DNA from 3 places in the Erwinia amylovora genome. Region 2 is predicted to be linked to each of the others. Evidence: predicted binding sites of a transcription regulator. Region 2 holds the regulator's gene; each other region holds the start of a gene.
The links. The regulator ArgR, encoded in region 2, controls arginine synthesis, uptake and breakdown. The targets are predictions, from matches to a motif close to ANTGAATAAAAATACANT.
Positions count from the first base shown of each region.

Region 1: a site for ArgR is predicted at 1,926-1,943, ahead of argC (N-acetyl-gamma-glutamyl-phosphate reductase). Genes of this name have one in related genera too.
Region 3: a site for ArgR is predicted at 1,478-1,495, ahead of argE (acetylornithine deacetylase). Genes of this name have one in related genera too.

Region 1 is NZ_CP066796.1:1,617,480-1,621,805, reverse strand. It holds gene fumA (class I fumarate hydratase FumA) at 1-57, shown strand, start outside; gene JGC47_RS07580 (hypothetical protein) at 625-1,179, shown strand; gene JGC47_RS17605 (DUF3142 domain-containing protein) at 1,288-1,683, shown strand; gene JGC47_RS17600 (hypothetical protein) at 1,700-1,903, shown strand; gene argC (N-acetyl-gamma-glutamyl-phosphate reductase) at 2,038-2,967, shown strand; gene treA (alpha,alpha-trehalase TreA) at 3,257-4,326, shown strand, end outside.
Region 2 is NZ_CP066796.1:353,829-358,154, forward strand. It holds gene yhcN (peroxide/acid stress response protein YhcN) at 202-471, opposite strand; gene yhcN (peroxide/acid stress response protein YhcN) at 583-846, opposite strand; gene argR (transcriptional regulator ArgR) at 1,342-1,812, opposite strand; gene mdh (malate dehydrogenase) at 2,257-3,192, shown strand; gene degS (outer membrane-stress sensor serine endopeptidase DegS) at 3,241-4,302, opposite strand.
Region 3 is NZ_CP066796.1:3,606,763-3,611,088, forward strand. It holds gene JGC47_RS16435 (argininosuccinate synthase) at 1-568, opposite strand, end outside; gene argB (acetylglutamate kinase) at 598-1,377, opposite strand; gene argE (acetylornithine deacetylase) at 1,543-2,694, shown strand; gene ppc (phosphoenolpyruvate carboxylase) at 2,931-4,326, shown strand, end outside.

The DNA of each region.
Region 1 (4,326 bases), 1.3 Mb from region 2:
GGCAATGATTTCTTCCAGCGCATCCAGCAGACCTCGTGCGGTAAGTGCGTGAAGTAACCTTTACTGCTTTTATTTCCCCGGGTGCAGGCATCATGCTGCATCCTTGAAATAAGCAGAGCAGCAGGCCCGGAACCAGAATGGCCAGCCATGGTGAGATGGCTGGCCTTAATGACCGCTTCAGCTCCTTCCAGCTTTGCGATCTGCAGGCCAATATTGTGATCGCTGCCAGCTATTGACTTGCGCCTTTCTGATTTAGCCTCAGGTCAACCTTAATGGCCGGGAGGGATGTCAACCCGTCGGGCACGGACAACGCTACCGCTACGACAAGCTGTTTGCCTCGTCACAGAGGAACAGGACCTTTCCGATTAAGATGCTCGATTGGGCCAACGCTTGATCACCTTCAGGATAATGAATTGGTGTAAAACATGGATATCCCTGTCCATACTGGCACCGCGGATGGCGAGTTTTCAGGCATTTGCTTCATCAGACGGCTTCGGCTGCTTATGAGGTACAACCGGCTGTTATCCTATCAGCCCGCCGGTGCTGGACATCACTAACGACACCCGGGACAACCTGTGACGCCTCGCCAGCAAGAAAAAACAGCTCGACCTGCACACGATGCTGGTGAGGGATTTAACCGAACAACGTTACGCCGACTGGTTGCAGGATAAAGATTTAATTCGCTTTGTTGCTCACCCCTTGGTGGCACCAGCCTTTGACGATGTACAGCTGAACCACTTTGACTGGTCAGGAGCACAGGCAGCAACGGGCTATCGCTGCCCGCGACTTGAGGAGGTTGTCACCCGTCTGAGCCAAAAAGATGGCGACAGCCACGCGTTAAACTGCCCTGGCGAGTTCTTCCGCACCACATCGGTGAGGGTAAGCCTGTGGGCAGAAACCGGGGGCAACGGTGCGCTGGACAGCGTGGTGAAGGACGACCGCCCGCGCGGGCAACCCGATCGTCAGCATTATTACCGGCAGATCATTGTTAATAATAAAGCTGAAACCGCAGATCAAAGCTACGCGTTATACCGTGCCGTCATGTGTTATGCCCCGTCAGGATATCATGCCTGCGGCGGCAATGAAGTCAGCATAGCGCAGCGACAACGCTGGTTCAGTCAGTTGAAAAATGATTATCCAGGCAGTATATGGGCAAAAAAACTCAAATATTATTGGTGATCTGCCTTACTGGCGCACCGTACTGCTCACCGGCGCGCGCTTCAGCAGGTCAATGCCGGGGATTATCAGGCATTCTGGCTTTGGTCCGGAGTAAAACCCGGGGCAGAGATGCGTGCTGCCCGCACCGTTTATCTGCATCAGGGAGACGGGGTGCCCCGCCGGGGGCAAATAAAGTTCGAACCCCTTGGGTTGCCGGTTAGCCACTTAAATTTTCCGCAAATCTGGTTAACCGTACGTATCAACACGCTGGACATAGCCGATGAGATGTTGATGCGTATCATACGCCTGATGCAGCGCTGGCGACTGGGCGGAAATCATGTCATCGGCCTGCAAATCGATTTCGATGCCGCTACCTGGCGGCTCGAAGGCTACGGGCAATTTTTACAGCGGTTGAGAAACTTGATGCCTGCTGAATATGCGCTGGGGGTAACCGGCCTGCCGGACTGGGCTAAAACCGGTCATCTTGCCACGCTGAATGCCCTGCCGATCGTGAGCTGGTTGTGACCCGGGACGGCATACGGTGCCGAATTACGCCGATGACTTTCCAGCGCTGGCCAGACTGCGCATTCCCTTTCGACTGGGCGTTGTGCAGCACGGCCTGTGGCGGCAGCAGGACGAACAGCGTCTGGTCGCCTCCCCCTGGTATCGCGGCGTTGTCGCCTTTATGCTTCATTCTCGTCAACAGCCATTTCACGCCTTAAAAAATCGGGATCACGCGCGGTGAGGCGCTTACGCCTCTGGCAAGAAATGACTTTTTATGCAAAAAAAACAGATAATCAGTCATTATTTATTTACCCCGCGACCTAAATCTCGCATAATCTGATGCACTGTTTTTAATTACTCAAGGCTTAAACCGTAATGAGTCAGAAATATCGCGTGTTTATCGACGGCCAGGCAGGCACGACCGGATTGCAGATCCAGAAACGATTAGCCCGTCACCCTCAGATTGAAATGCTACAGATTGATGAAGCACAGCGCAAAGATGCCGCCGCCCGTCAGGCGCTGATGAAACAGGCTGATGTCAGTATCCTTTGCCTGCCGGATGCCGCGGCGCGGGAAGCGGTAGCGCTGGCCGACGAGGTGGGTGCACGCGTGCTGGATGCCAGTTCCGCTCACCGGGTGGATGCCGGCTGGGTATACGGCCTGCCAGAGCTTGCTCCTGAACAACGTGATAAAATCAGCGGCGCCAGCCATGTATCTAACCCGGGCTGTTATGCTACGGGGGCTATTGCCCTGCTGGCGCCACTGATTCGAAATGGTCTGTTGAAGCCAGACTGCCAGCTGGCAATCAACGCGATTTCCGGTTACAGCGGCGGCGGCAAGCAGATGATCGAGCGGTATTGCCAGGCGGGCACCGGTTATGCTGCTTACGGTCTGGACTTTGATCATAAACATATTAAAGAGATTAAGGCGTGGAGCGGTCTGAGTAGCCGGCCCATTTTACAACCTGCGGTCGGTGACTACGCACAGGGCATGCTGGTGTTCATCCCTTTAAATGGCATTGACAGCGAGCCGTTACAGCAGGCGCTGGCAGACTATTACGCCGGCCAACTGTTTATTAAGGTCAATCCCCTGAACGCCATGGATGAGCACAGCGCGCCCTATCTGCTGCCGGAAGCGCTGAATAATACCAATCAATTAGAGCTGTTCGTCTTCAGCCACCCACAGCAGCGTCAGTGCATTTTAGCATCACGGCTGGATAACCTGGGTAAAGGGGCTTCGGGTGCCGCCGTGCAGAACCTGAACCTGATGCTCGGTCTGGCAGAAGAGACCTGCGTTAACCTCTGAAGGGTTATGCGGGGGCCCTGGTCGTCCCCGCCGGCCTGTCGTCTTATTACCCCGCCGCGCTACTCCTGCGCCAATGAGCAACAGCGACTGACAACGCTGAAAAAGTGTCTCTGAAGTCAAATCACTCGTCCGGGCCGCCATTTCAGCCTGAGTCACCCTACTAAAGGTCGCAAAATCCCTCCCTGATTCACACTTTGTCGTTCCCACGACGTCCGATTGCCACAGATGGTTTAAGGTTCTGTATATGCTTAATAACATTCAAAACCGACATATAAATGGAGAGTACCCGATGAGAATACCTTCCAGGCATCAATTGCATATTCCCCTTTTTGCCCCTCTGCTGCTGGCTGGCGCATTAGTGGCCAGCTGTGCCGTCCAGGCGCAAGAAGGTCAGCAGCTTTTCAATAATCACCTTCAGCCGCCCGATGTACGGCTGGGGCCACTGTTTGCTGCGGTGCAGGCGGCAAACCTCTATCCCGACCAGAAAACCTTTGCCGATGCCGTCCCCAATAACGATCCAACATTAATTCTTAGCGACTGGCAGATGCAGAAAATGCAGCAGAATTTCGATCTTAAGCATTTCATAGCCGCCAATTTTACCCTGCCCGTCACTGGTGAAACTTATGTTTCACCGCCTGGCCAAAGCCTGCGTGCTCATATTAATGCCCTGTGGCCGATACTCACACGCTCATCACAGGCGAAAAATCAGTGGGATTCACTACTGCCCTTGCCTAATCCCTATGTGGTACCCGGCGGCCGTTTTCGCGAGGTTTATTACTGGGATAGCTATTTCACTATGCTGGGGCTGGCGGAAAGTGGTCACTGGGATCGGGTGCAGGATATGGTGGATAACTTCGCCTATCAGTTGGATCAATATGGACATATTCCTAACGGGAACCGCAATTACTATCTTAGCCGTTCGCAGCCGCCTTTCTTCAGCATGATGGTTGATCTACTGGCGCGGCACGGCGGTGACAAAATATACAGCCATTATCTGCCGCAGTTGGAAAAAGAGTATCACTATTGGATGGCTGGCACAGACAGCAAACAGCTGCAGGCCGGTAGCGCGATCCAGCGCGTAGTGAAGTTACCCGACGGCACGTTGCTGAATCGCTACTGGGATGAGCGCGAGGTGCCGCGCACGGAATCATGGATGGACGACATCACCACTGCACAGAAAGTGACAGGCCACGATAAAGCACAGCTGTACCGTGATTTGCGCGCCGGAGCAGCGTCCGGTTGGGATTTCAGTTCGCGCTGGCTCGATAAACCGGACGATCTCGCGACCATTCGCACCACGAAAATTCTGCCGGTCGATCTCAATGCGCTCATTTACCACCTGGAAATCACTCTTGCACG
Region 2 (4,326 bases):
CCTGGCAGAGAAGCCGTAACAGGATGCGGGGCCCCCCTCCGTGTGTTCCGTCTGGCTTGCACATTTCTGCTCCGCCCGGCAGTGAGAACAAACAAAAGCCCCGGCGTACGGGGCTAAAGTGATATTCCACCAGGTTTACAGCAACAGATGGACGAGCAATGGCAGCAAAATACCGGCGCTGATGCACCGCTTGAGGGTTGGTTATTTGTAAAGCTCGGCCGTGGCGTGATAGTTACCATCGGTACGCGCTTCGATTACGCGGTAAGACGTTGCACCCTGGCGATCCGCTTTTTGTGAAAGCTGGTGGCGGATTTCCATCGGCGTACCGTCGATCCCGCTAACGCTGACGGTGCCTACCGGCTGTAGATTCTGGCGGTTGACCTGCTCGCTGGTGACCAGATCCGCCGCGCCGGCAGCGAATGAAAGAACAGAAGCAAGACTTAAGGCAACAATTGTGAAGGTCGTTTTCATGATGACTCCAGAGTAGTTATTGCACGGTAATCTAAAGGGATGAAAAACAATTTTTTATACCTGGGATTACCGCATAGCTTTAATGATTGATTCTTTAGATTACCGCTTAGCTTATTGATAAAGTTCGGCGGTCGCGTGCCAGTTACCGTTTTGGTAGTTTTCAATAACACGGTAGGCGCTGGCGCCCTTTTCACGGGCTTTATCATTCAGCGCCTGACGGATATCCATTGGCGATCCGCTAACTCCACTAACGCTGACTATTCCGATCGATTGCAGGCCTTTCGTCTGGTCCGAATTGACAGACTGAGCGGCGAATGCGCCAAATGACAGGGTAGAAAGCAGGCCAAAGGCCGCGATAGTGGTTTTGATGTACATGAGATTTCCCTCGTCAACGATTGTTAACTTTTGATTGTTTTGATCTGCATCACGGAAACAAGTATAGATCTAATAACGTAAAAAATTAATAGCAGGCTAATAATATTAAAGTGTTTTACAGGCGTGAGGCGGTGTTTTTAATGACGTCTGGTTATCAAAAACGCCTGTTTTTTGCGCATTTTCGCCAAAAAGTATTAAAAAACAGTATGTCAGGATAATTTATCTATTTGTGCGCTTATTTGCGGTAGATCACATTGTCAAAGAGGTGAAAGGCAGGCTTTAGTATGAAGGGCAGTCGTTTCAGCCAGCAGCATATGCCGGCGGCGATAATTCGGATGTCGCAAAGAGAGCAGGGCCGCTGACTGGCCCGGAAATTACCGGAGAATGGCTACCGTCGCCGGGTTGATGCCAGAACATTGCCGACAGCGAATTGTTTGCCGATCGCTCCGGCTTATGCAGCGCGGTACGATGGCGGGCGACAGAGGAGCGGAAGGTTTAAAGTTCCTGTTCGAACAGCACCAGGATGGCATCATGCAGCTGCTTTACGCTAAAGGAACGCGCCGGAGTGATAAAAATGGTGTCATCGCCTGCAATGGTGCCGAGAATGCCTTCCGCTTTGCCCAGCGAGTCCAGCAGGCGAGCAATCAGCTGCGCTGCCCCCGGACTGGTGTGGATCACCACCAGCGCGTCGTTGAAGTCGATATCCAGTACCAGGTTCTTCAGTGGGCTGGTGGTGGTAGGTACGCCAAGCCCGGCGGGTAAGCAGTAAACCATTTCCATTTTAGCGTTGCGTGTACGCACCGCACCGAATTTTGTCAGCATACGCGACACTTTCGACTGATTAATGTTCTCGAATCCTTCATCCTGCAGGGCAATGACGATTTCACCCTGTGAGCTGAACTTTTCCTCTTTCAGTAAGGCTTTAAACGCCTTAATCAGGTCTTCTTGTCTTGATGAGTTACGCATAGGTTACCGATAAAATGGGTTATTCAGCCATCCCCTCAGTGGGATTTTACATTATTATGCAATTAAATGAATTTTTATGCAAATTGCAAATGTGGCATTGGCTCACTCACTCACCGCACGGCGGCGCAGTCTAACAAATTTTGCCGGGAAAAAGAATTTGCCGACTCTGTGCATTGGCGCGCAGAAAGTGAACGGATTGTTATAATGTGATGGTTGTTCTGGTTAGCGCTAAGGGTGTAATGTAACGCCGAATCACGGTAATACCCTGAATATCTGGAGCTGACGCTGGGTTGGCCGCCTGAGTTTATCTCCCGCTCGCTTAGCGTTAACAAAGCGCGGTGAGGCTCACTATTCGCCGATTTGCGTACACTTCAGTTGTCTCATAGCGGGCTTACCGGGGTTCCCCGGCACGCAAAATGCTTAAAATATAATAAGGAGTATAGGATGAAAGTTGCAGTTCTCGGTGCAGCGGGTGGTATTGGCCAGGCTCTTGCCCTGCTGCTAAAAACCCAGCTTCCGGCAGGTTCAGAACTCTCTCTGTACGACATCGCACCCGTTACCCCAGGTGTTGCGGTTGACTTAAGCCACATCCCAACTTCGGTCAAAATTACAGGCTTCAGTGGTGAAGATGCGACCCCGGCGCTGAAAGGTGCTGACGTGGTGCTGATTTCAGCTGGCGTTGCGCGTAAACCGGGTATGGATCGTTCTGACCTGTTTAACGTCAATGCCGGTATTGTGCGCAATTTAATTGAGCAGGTCGCTGCCACCAGCCCTGAAGCGCTGATTGGTATCATCACTAACCCGGTCAACACCACGGTGGCCATCGCGGCGGAAGTCCTGAAAAAAGCCGGCGTCTATGACAGGAATAAACTTTTTGGCATCACTACGCTGGATATCATCCGCGCCAATACGTTCGTTGCCGCATTGAAAGGTCTACAGCCTGAAGCGCTGAATGTCCCGGTTATCGGCGGTCACTCAGGCGTGACCATTCTGCCGTTGCTGTCACAGATCCCGGGGGTCCGCCTCAGTGAGCAGGAGGTATCTGACCTGACTAAACGCATCCAGAATGCGGGTACCGAAGTGGTGGAGGCGAAAGCTGGCGGTGGCTCGGCCACGCTGTCAATGGGCCAGGCTGCGGCGCGGTTTGGTCTGTCGCTGGTACGCGCGCTGAAAGGTGAAAGCAACGTCGTTGAATGTGCCTACGTCGAAGGAGACGGAGAACATGCGCGTTTCTTCTCGCAGCCGCTGCTGTTGGGTAAGAATGGCATTGTTGAGCGTCGTCCTGTCGGAAAACTCAGTGCGTTTGAACAACAGGCACTGACCCACATGCTTGATACGTTGAAAAAAGATATTACGCTCGGTGAAGAGTTCGTTAAGTAGCCTTTTGCGTTCTCTGCCCCATCGCCGGATGGGGCAGGTGCAGCCAGGTTACCGGCTCTGATTTTCTTCCGGGTACTCTTGTACCGTTACGGGTAACGTCAGCTTTTTCTCATTGCGACTGACTTCCACGTTGATGACCGTTCCGGGGCGTATTTCTGCCACCTGATCCATGGTTTCCAATGGGGACACCGCCGCAGCGCCATTGACCCGGGTAATCACATCGTTGACCTGCATACCGGCGGTAAAAGCGGGGCCACCCGGCCTGATTTCGGTGACCACAATACCCTGTCCCTGAGGGTGTTCCATAACATTATCAGGTCCGCTAAAACGCCTGAATTCCTGCCCGGTAATACCAATATAGCCACGAATAACCCGACCATCACGGATCAGTTTTTCCATGACTTTGGTGGCCAGCTTGGTGGGGATCGCAAAGCCCAGACCTTCGGGCGTTTCACCGTTGCTGCTTTTGTCAAATGACAGCGTATTGATCCCCATCAGCTCGCCCAGCGAGTTGATCAACGCTCCGCCGGAGTTACCGCGATTGATCGAGGCATCAGTCTGCAGAAAGTCCTGATGACGTGAAGGACTAAGGCCAACACGCCCGGTTGCGCCAATAATCCCCTGGGTTACCGTCTGGCCAATGTTATACGGGTTACCGATCGCCATCACCAGGTCACCGATATGGGCAATACGCTGCGGATTGATGGGGATTACCGGCAGACTGGCCGCATTAATTTTCAGCACTGCCAAATCGGTCAGGTAGTCAGACCCTACCAGCATGGCTTCAAAAGAGCGGCCGTCCTGAAGATTAACAACAATCTGGCTGGCATCGTTAATGACATGCTTGTTGGTAAGAATATAGCCGCGCGGGTCCATAATCACCCCTGAGCCGAGAATATCGCTGGCACCGTTAGCGCTGTGGTTATAGACATAAACCACGGCGGGTGCCGCGCGGCGTACCCCCGCATTGTAGCTGACCGGCTGCTGGCTGCTGCTGTCATCCGTTGGCGACAGCAGATCGCTACCGAGTCTGAGGCCCGGAACGGCTAACAGAAGGATGGCGGCTATAATCAGTCCGAAGATGGCTGAACGTATGAGTTTAGGAAGCATGCTTTTAAATGATGAATGATGATG
Region 3 (4,326 bases), 550 kb from region 2:
AGATATGCCAGGCGTTTTCGTCACGGCTGTAGATTTTTTCCAGCGATGCGGTAGTCGGGATATGACGCTCTTTCAGATAGCCCAGCAGCGCCTCACGCGAGCGCAGATCCCATTCACGCCATGGCGCCACCACTTTCAGCTGTGGCGCCAGCGCGGTGTAAGTGGTTTCGAAACGCACCTGGTCATTCCCTTTGCCGGTTGCACCGTGGCACAGGGCATCGGCTCCCACTTTCAGCGCCAGCTCTACCTGGGCTTTGGCGATAATCGGGCGCGCCATCGACGTACCCAGCAGGTAGGTGCCTTCATACAGGGCACCGGTTTGCAGCACCGGATAAACGTACTCGCTGATGAACTCTTCACGCAGATCCACCACATGGCACTCTGACGCACCGGACTGCAGCGCTTTCTGCTCCACGCCTTCCAGGTCGCCACGCTCCTGGCCGATATCCGCCACGAACGCCACCACTTCGCAGCCGCCATAGTTCTCTTTCAGCCACGGAATGATGGCTGAAGTATCCAGACCGCCGGAGTAAGCCAGCACGATTTTCTTGATGCTTTTGTCTTGCATTGTCTTTTTTCCTTGAATGAATACGTTACTTATTGAGCGAGAATACGGGTGCCAATGGACACGCCGTTAAACAAGTCGGGCAGCCGTTCGGCATGGCGCCAGCTGGCAATATCGACCGGGCGGCCCAGCGTGCGGGCAGCCTCCAGTGCGGCATTCACTTTAACCACCATGCCGTCGGTGATCACCCCTTCGGCAATCAGCTTTTCAGCTTTCCCGGCCGTCATCTCTGCAATACGCTGCTTACTGGCGTCCAGAATTCCGCTCACGTCAGACAGCAGGATCAGGTCGGCGCCCAGAGTAGCAGCCAGCGCCGTAGCGGCCTGATCGGCGTTGACGTTCATCAGCAGGCCATCTTGCGTGATACCGATTGAGCTAACCACCGGCAGAAAGCCGGCAGCCAGCAGGGTGTTTATCAGGCGCGGCGTACCCGGTTTCGCCAGGCCAACGTGCCCCAGTTCATCGTCGAAGCGCTCCACATTGACGCTGCCGCCATCACCAAGACACAGGCCGACCGCATCGATACCGTGTTTTTTCGACCACGCCAGCAGGGTTTTGTTGGCCGTTCCGGCCAGCGCGCCGGTGATCACGTCAATCTGATCGGCAGGCGTCACGCGCAAGCCGTTTTTCTTTTTCACCGGAAGCGACAGTTTGCTCATCAGTTCATCGACCAGGCAGCCGCCACCGTGAACAATCAGCAAAGGCCGCTGATGCGTGCTACGGTAGCTTACCAGCGCAGTAAAAAGACGCGCCAGCGCCTCTTCGCTGTCCAGCAAAACACCACCTAACTTGATAATTAACGGGTTGGTCATAAAGTCGCTCTCTGTCAATCACTGCGCTGCGGGATGCCGAAGCGTTGGTGCAACCGCCGGCGGGTAAGAGAGAATTATCGGTTCCCATTCGCCCGCCGCTATTGTATTTTTATTCACTATTAATGCATGAATATTGATACTATCCTAACGCAAGGACTGTCAACAGTGAAGACAAAATTACCCAATTTTATTGAGATTTACCGCCAGTTGATTGCAACGCCATCAATCAGTGCTACCGACAGCGCGCTCGATCAAAGCAATGAAACTTTAATCAATTTGCTCGGCGGCTGGTTCCGCGATCTTGGCTTCAGCGTTGAGGTACAGCCGGTTCCCGGCACGCGCAATAAATTCAATATGCTGGCCAGGAGCGGACAGGGTGCCGGCGGCCTGCTGCTGGCGGGCCATACCGACACCGTTCCCTTTGACGATGGCCGCTGGACGCGCGATCCCTTCACGCTTAACGAGCATGACAATAAGCTGTACGGACTCGGCACCGCCGATATGAAAGGTTTCTTCGCCTTTATTTTAGACACGCTGCGTGATGTTGACCTGTCTGCGCTGAAAAAACCGCTGTACGTTCTGGCCACCGCCGACGAAGAAACGACGATGGCCGGTGCGAAATTCTTCTCTGAATCCACCGCTCTGCGCCCGGACTGCGCCATCATTGGCGAACCAACCTCGCTAAAACCGGTGCGCGCGCATAAAGGCCATATCTCAAACGTCATCCGTATTCAGGGGCAGTCCGGCCACTCCAGCGATCCGGGCCGCGGCGTCAACGCCATTGAACTGATGCACGAATCCATCACCCGGTTAACGGGGCTGCGCAACACGCTGAAAGAGCGCTACCATCACGCGGGTTTTGCCATTCCTTACCCAACGATGAATTTTGGCCACATTCACGGCGGGGATGCGGCCAACCGTATCTGCGCCTGCTGCGAACTGCATATGGATATTCGGCCGCTGCCGGGCCTGACGCTAAGCGATCTCGACGGGCTGCTGAATGAGGCGCTGGCTCCGGTCAGCGCGCGCTGGCCGGGCCGTCTGACCGTTGGCGAGCTGCACCCGCCCATTCCGGGCTACGAGTGTCCGCGTGACCACCAGCTGGTGCAGGTGGTTGAAAAACTGCTGGGTTGCGAAACCGAGGTGGTGAACTATTGCACCGAGGCGCCGTTTATTCAGCAAATCTGCCCAACGCTGGTGTTAGGCCCGGGATCGATCGACCAGGCGCATCAGCCGGATGAATTTATCGATACCGCCTTTATCAAGCCAACGCGGGAATTAATTGCTCAGGTGGTGCACCACTTTTGCCATCATTAGGTCACGTCCGGGGGATTCAACTGTAAAAACAGCCAGTTGCCCCCGATTTAGATTATTCCTGGTAATTAGAATAATTAATCTCACTATCGCGCCGTTAAATGCTATAAATTTCTTGGACTTAGCCGCACCATACGACGTACCCAAGCCAATTGACGGACGGGGCTTTACGTGGCTAGATAACAGTCTCCGTCAGGGTGAAAAACGCGATAAATACCAGAAAGGGTGTCAGGGGTCATATGAACGAACAATATTCCGCAATGCGAAGTAATGTCAGTATGCTCGGCAAACTGCTCGGGGATACGATTAAGGATGCGCTGGGAGAGAACATCCTCGACCGGGTAGAAACCATTCGTCAACTCTCTAAGTCATCTCGTGCGGGTAATGACGCTCACCGTCAGCAACTGCTTTCCACGCTGCAAAATCTGTCTAACGATGAGCTGTTGCCGGTTGCGCGCGCTTTCAGCCAGTTTCTGAATCTGACCAACGTTGCCGAGCAGTACCACACCATTTCGCCTAACGGCGAGGGCGCAAAGAACCCGGAACTGCTGGCGAAGACTTTTCAGCGCCTGAAGCAGCAGCCGGGCCTGACCGAAGCTGCCGTTCATGAAGCACTTGGGTCCCTGTCGCTGGAGCTGGTGCTGACCGCGCACCCGACTGAAATTACGCGCCGTACCCTGATCCACAAGCTGGTGGAAGTGAACAGCTGCCTTAAGCAGCTGGACCACAATGACCTGTCAGACTACGAGCATGCACAGATCATGCGCCGCCTGCGTCAGCTGGTGGCTCAGGCGTGGCATACCGACGAAATCCGTAAATACCGTCCTTCACCGATCGATGAGGCCAAATGGGGCTTCGCGGTGGTGGAAAACAGCCTGTGGGAAGGTGTCCCTCAGTTCCTGCGCGAGCTGAACGAGCAGGTGGAAGCCGCTTTTGGTTACACCCTGCCGGTCGACTTTGTCCCGGTGCAGTTTACCTCATGGATGGGAGGCGACCGTGACGGCAACCCGAACGTCACCGCCGATATCACCCGCCACGTCCTGCAACTTAGCCGCTGGAAAGCGACCGACCTGTTCCTGCGCGATATCGCGGTACTGATTTCCGAGCTGTCGATGTCCGAGTGTACGCCGGAAGTGCGCGCACTGTGTGGCAACCCGGAAGCGCTGGAGCCGTACCGCGAGATCATGAAAAACCTGCGTAGCCAGCTGAACGGCACTCAGGCTTATCTGGCTGCCTGCCTGCAGGGCGAACGTGTAGCGCGCCCTGCCAACCTGCTGATCTCTAACGAACAGCTGTGGGCCCCGCTGTATACCTGCTACCAGTCATTGCAGGCCTGCGGCATGGGCATTATCGCTAACGGCCAGCTGCTTGATACCCTGCGCCGCGTGAAGTGCTTTGGCGTGCCGCTGGTGCGCATCGATATCCGCCAGGAGAGTACCCGCCACACCGAAGCGATTGCTGAAATCACCCGCTATCTCGGCCTGGGTGACTTCGAGAGCTGGTCAGAAGCCGACAAGCAGGCGTTTCTGATCCGCGAGCTGAATTCTAAACGCCCGTTGACGCCGCGTCAGTGGGAACCCAGCGCCGAAACCCAAGAGGTGCTGGATACCTGTCGCGTGGCCGCGGAAGCGCCAC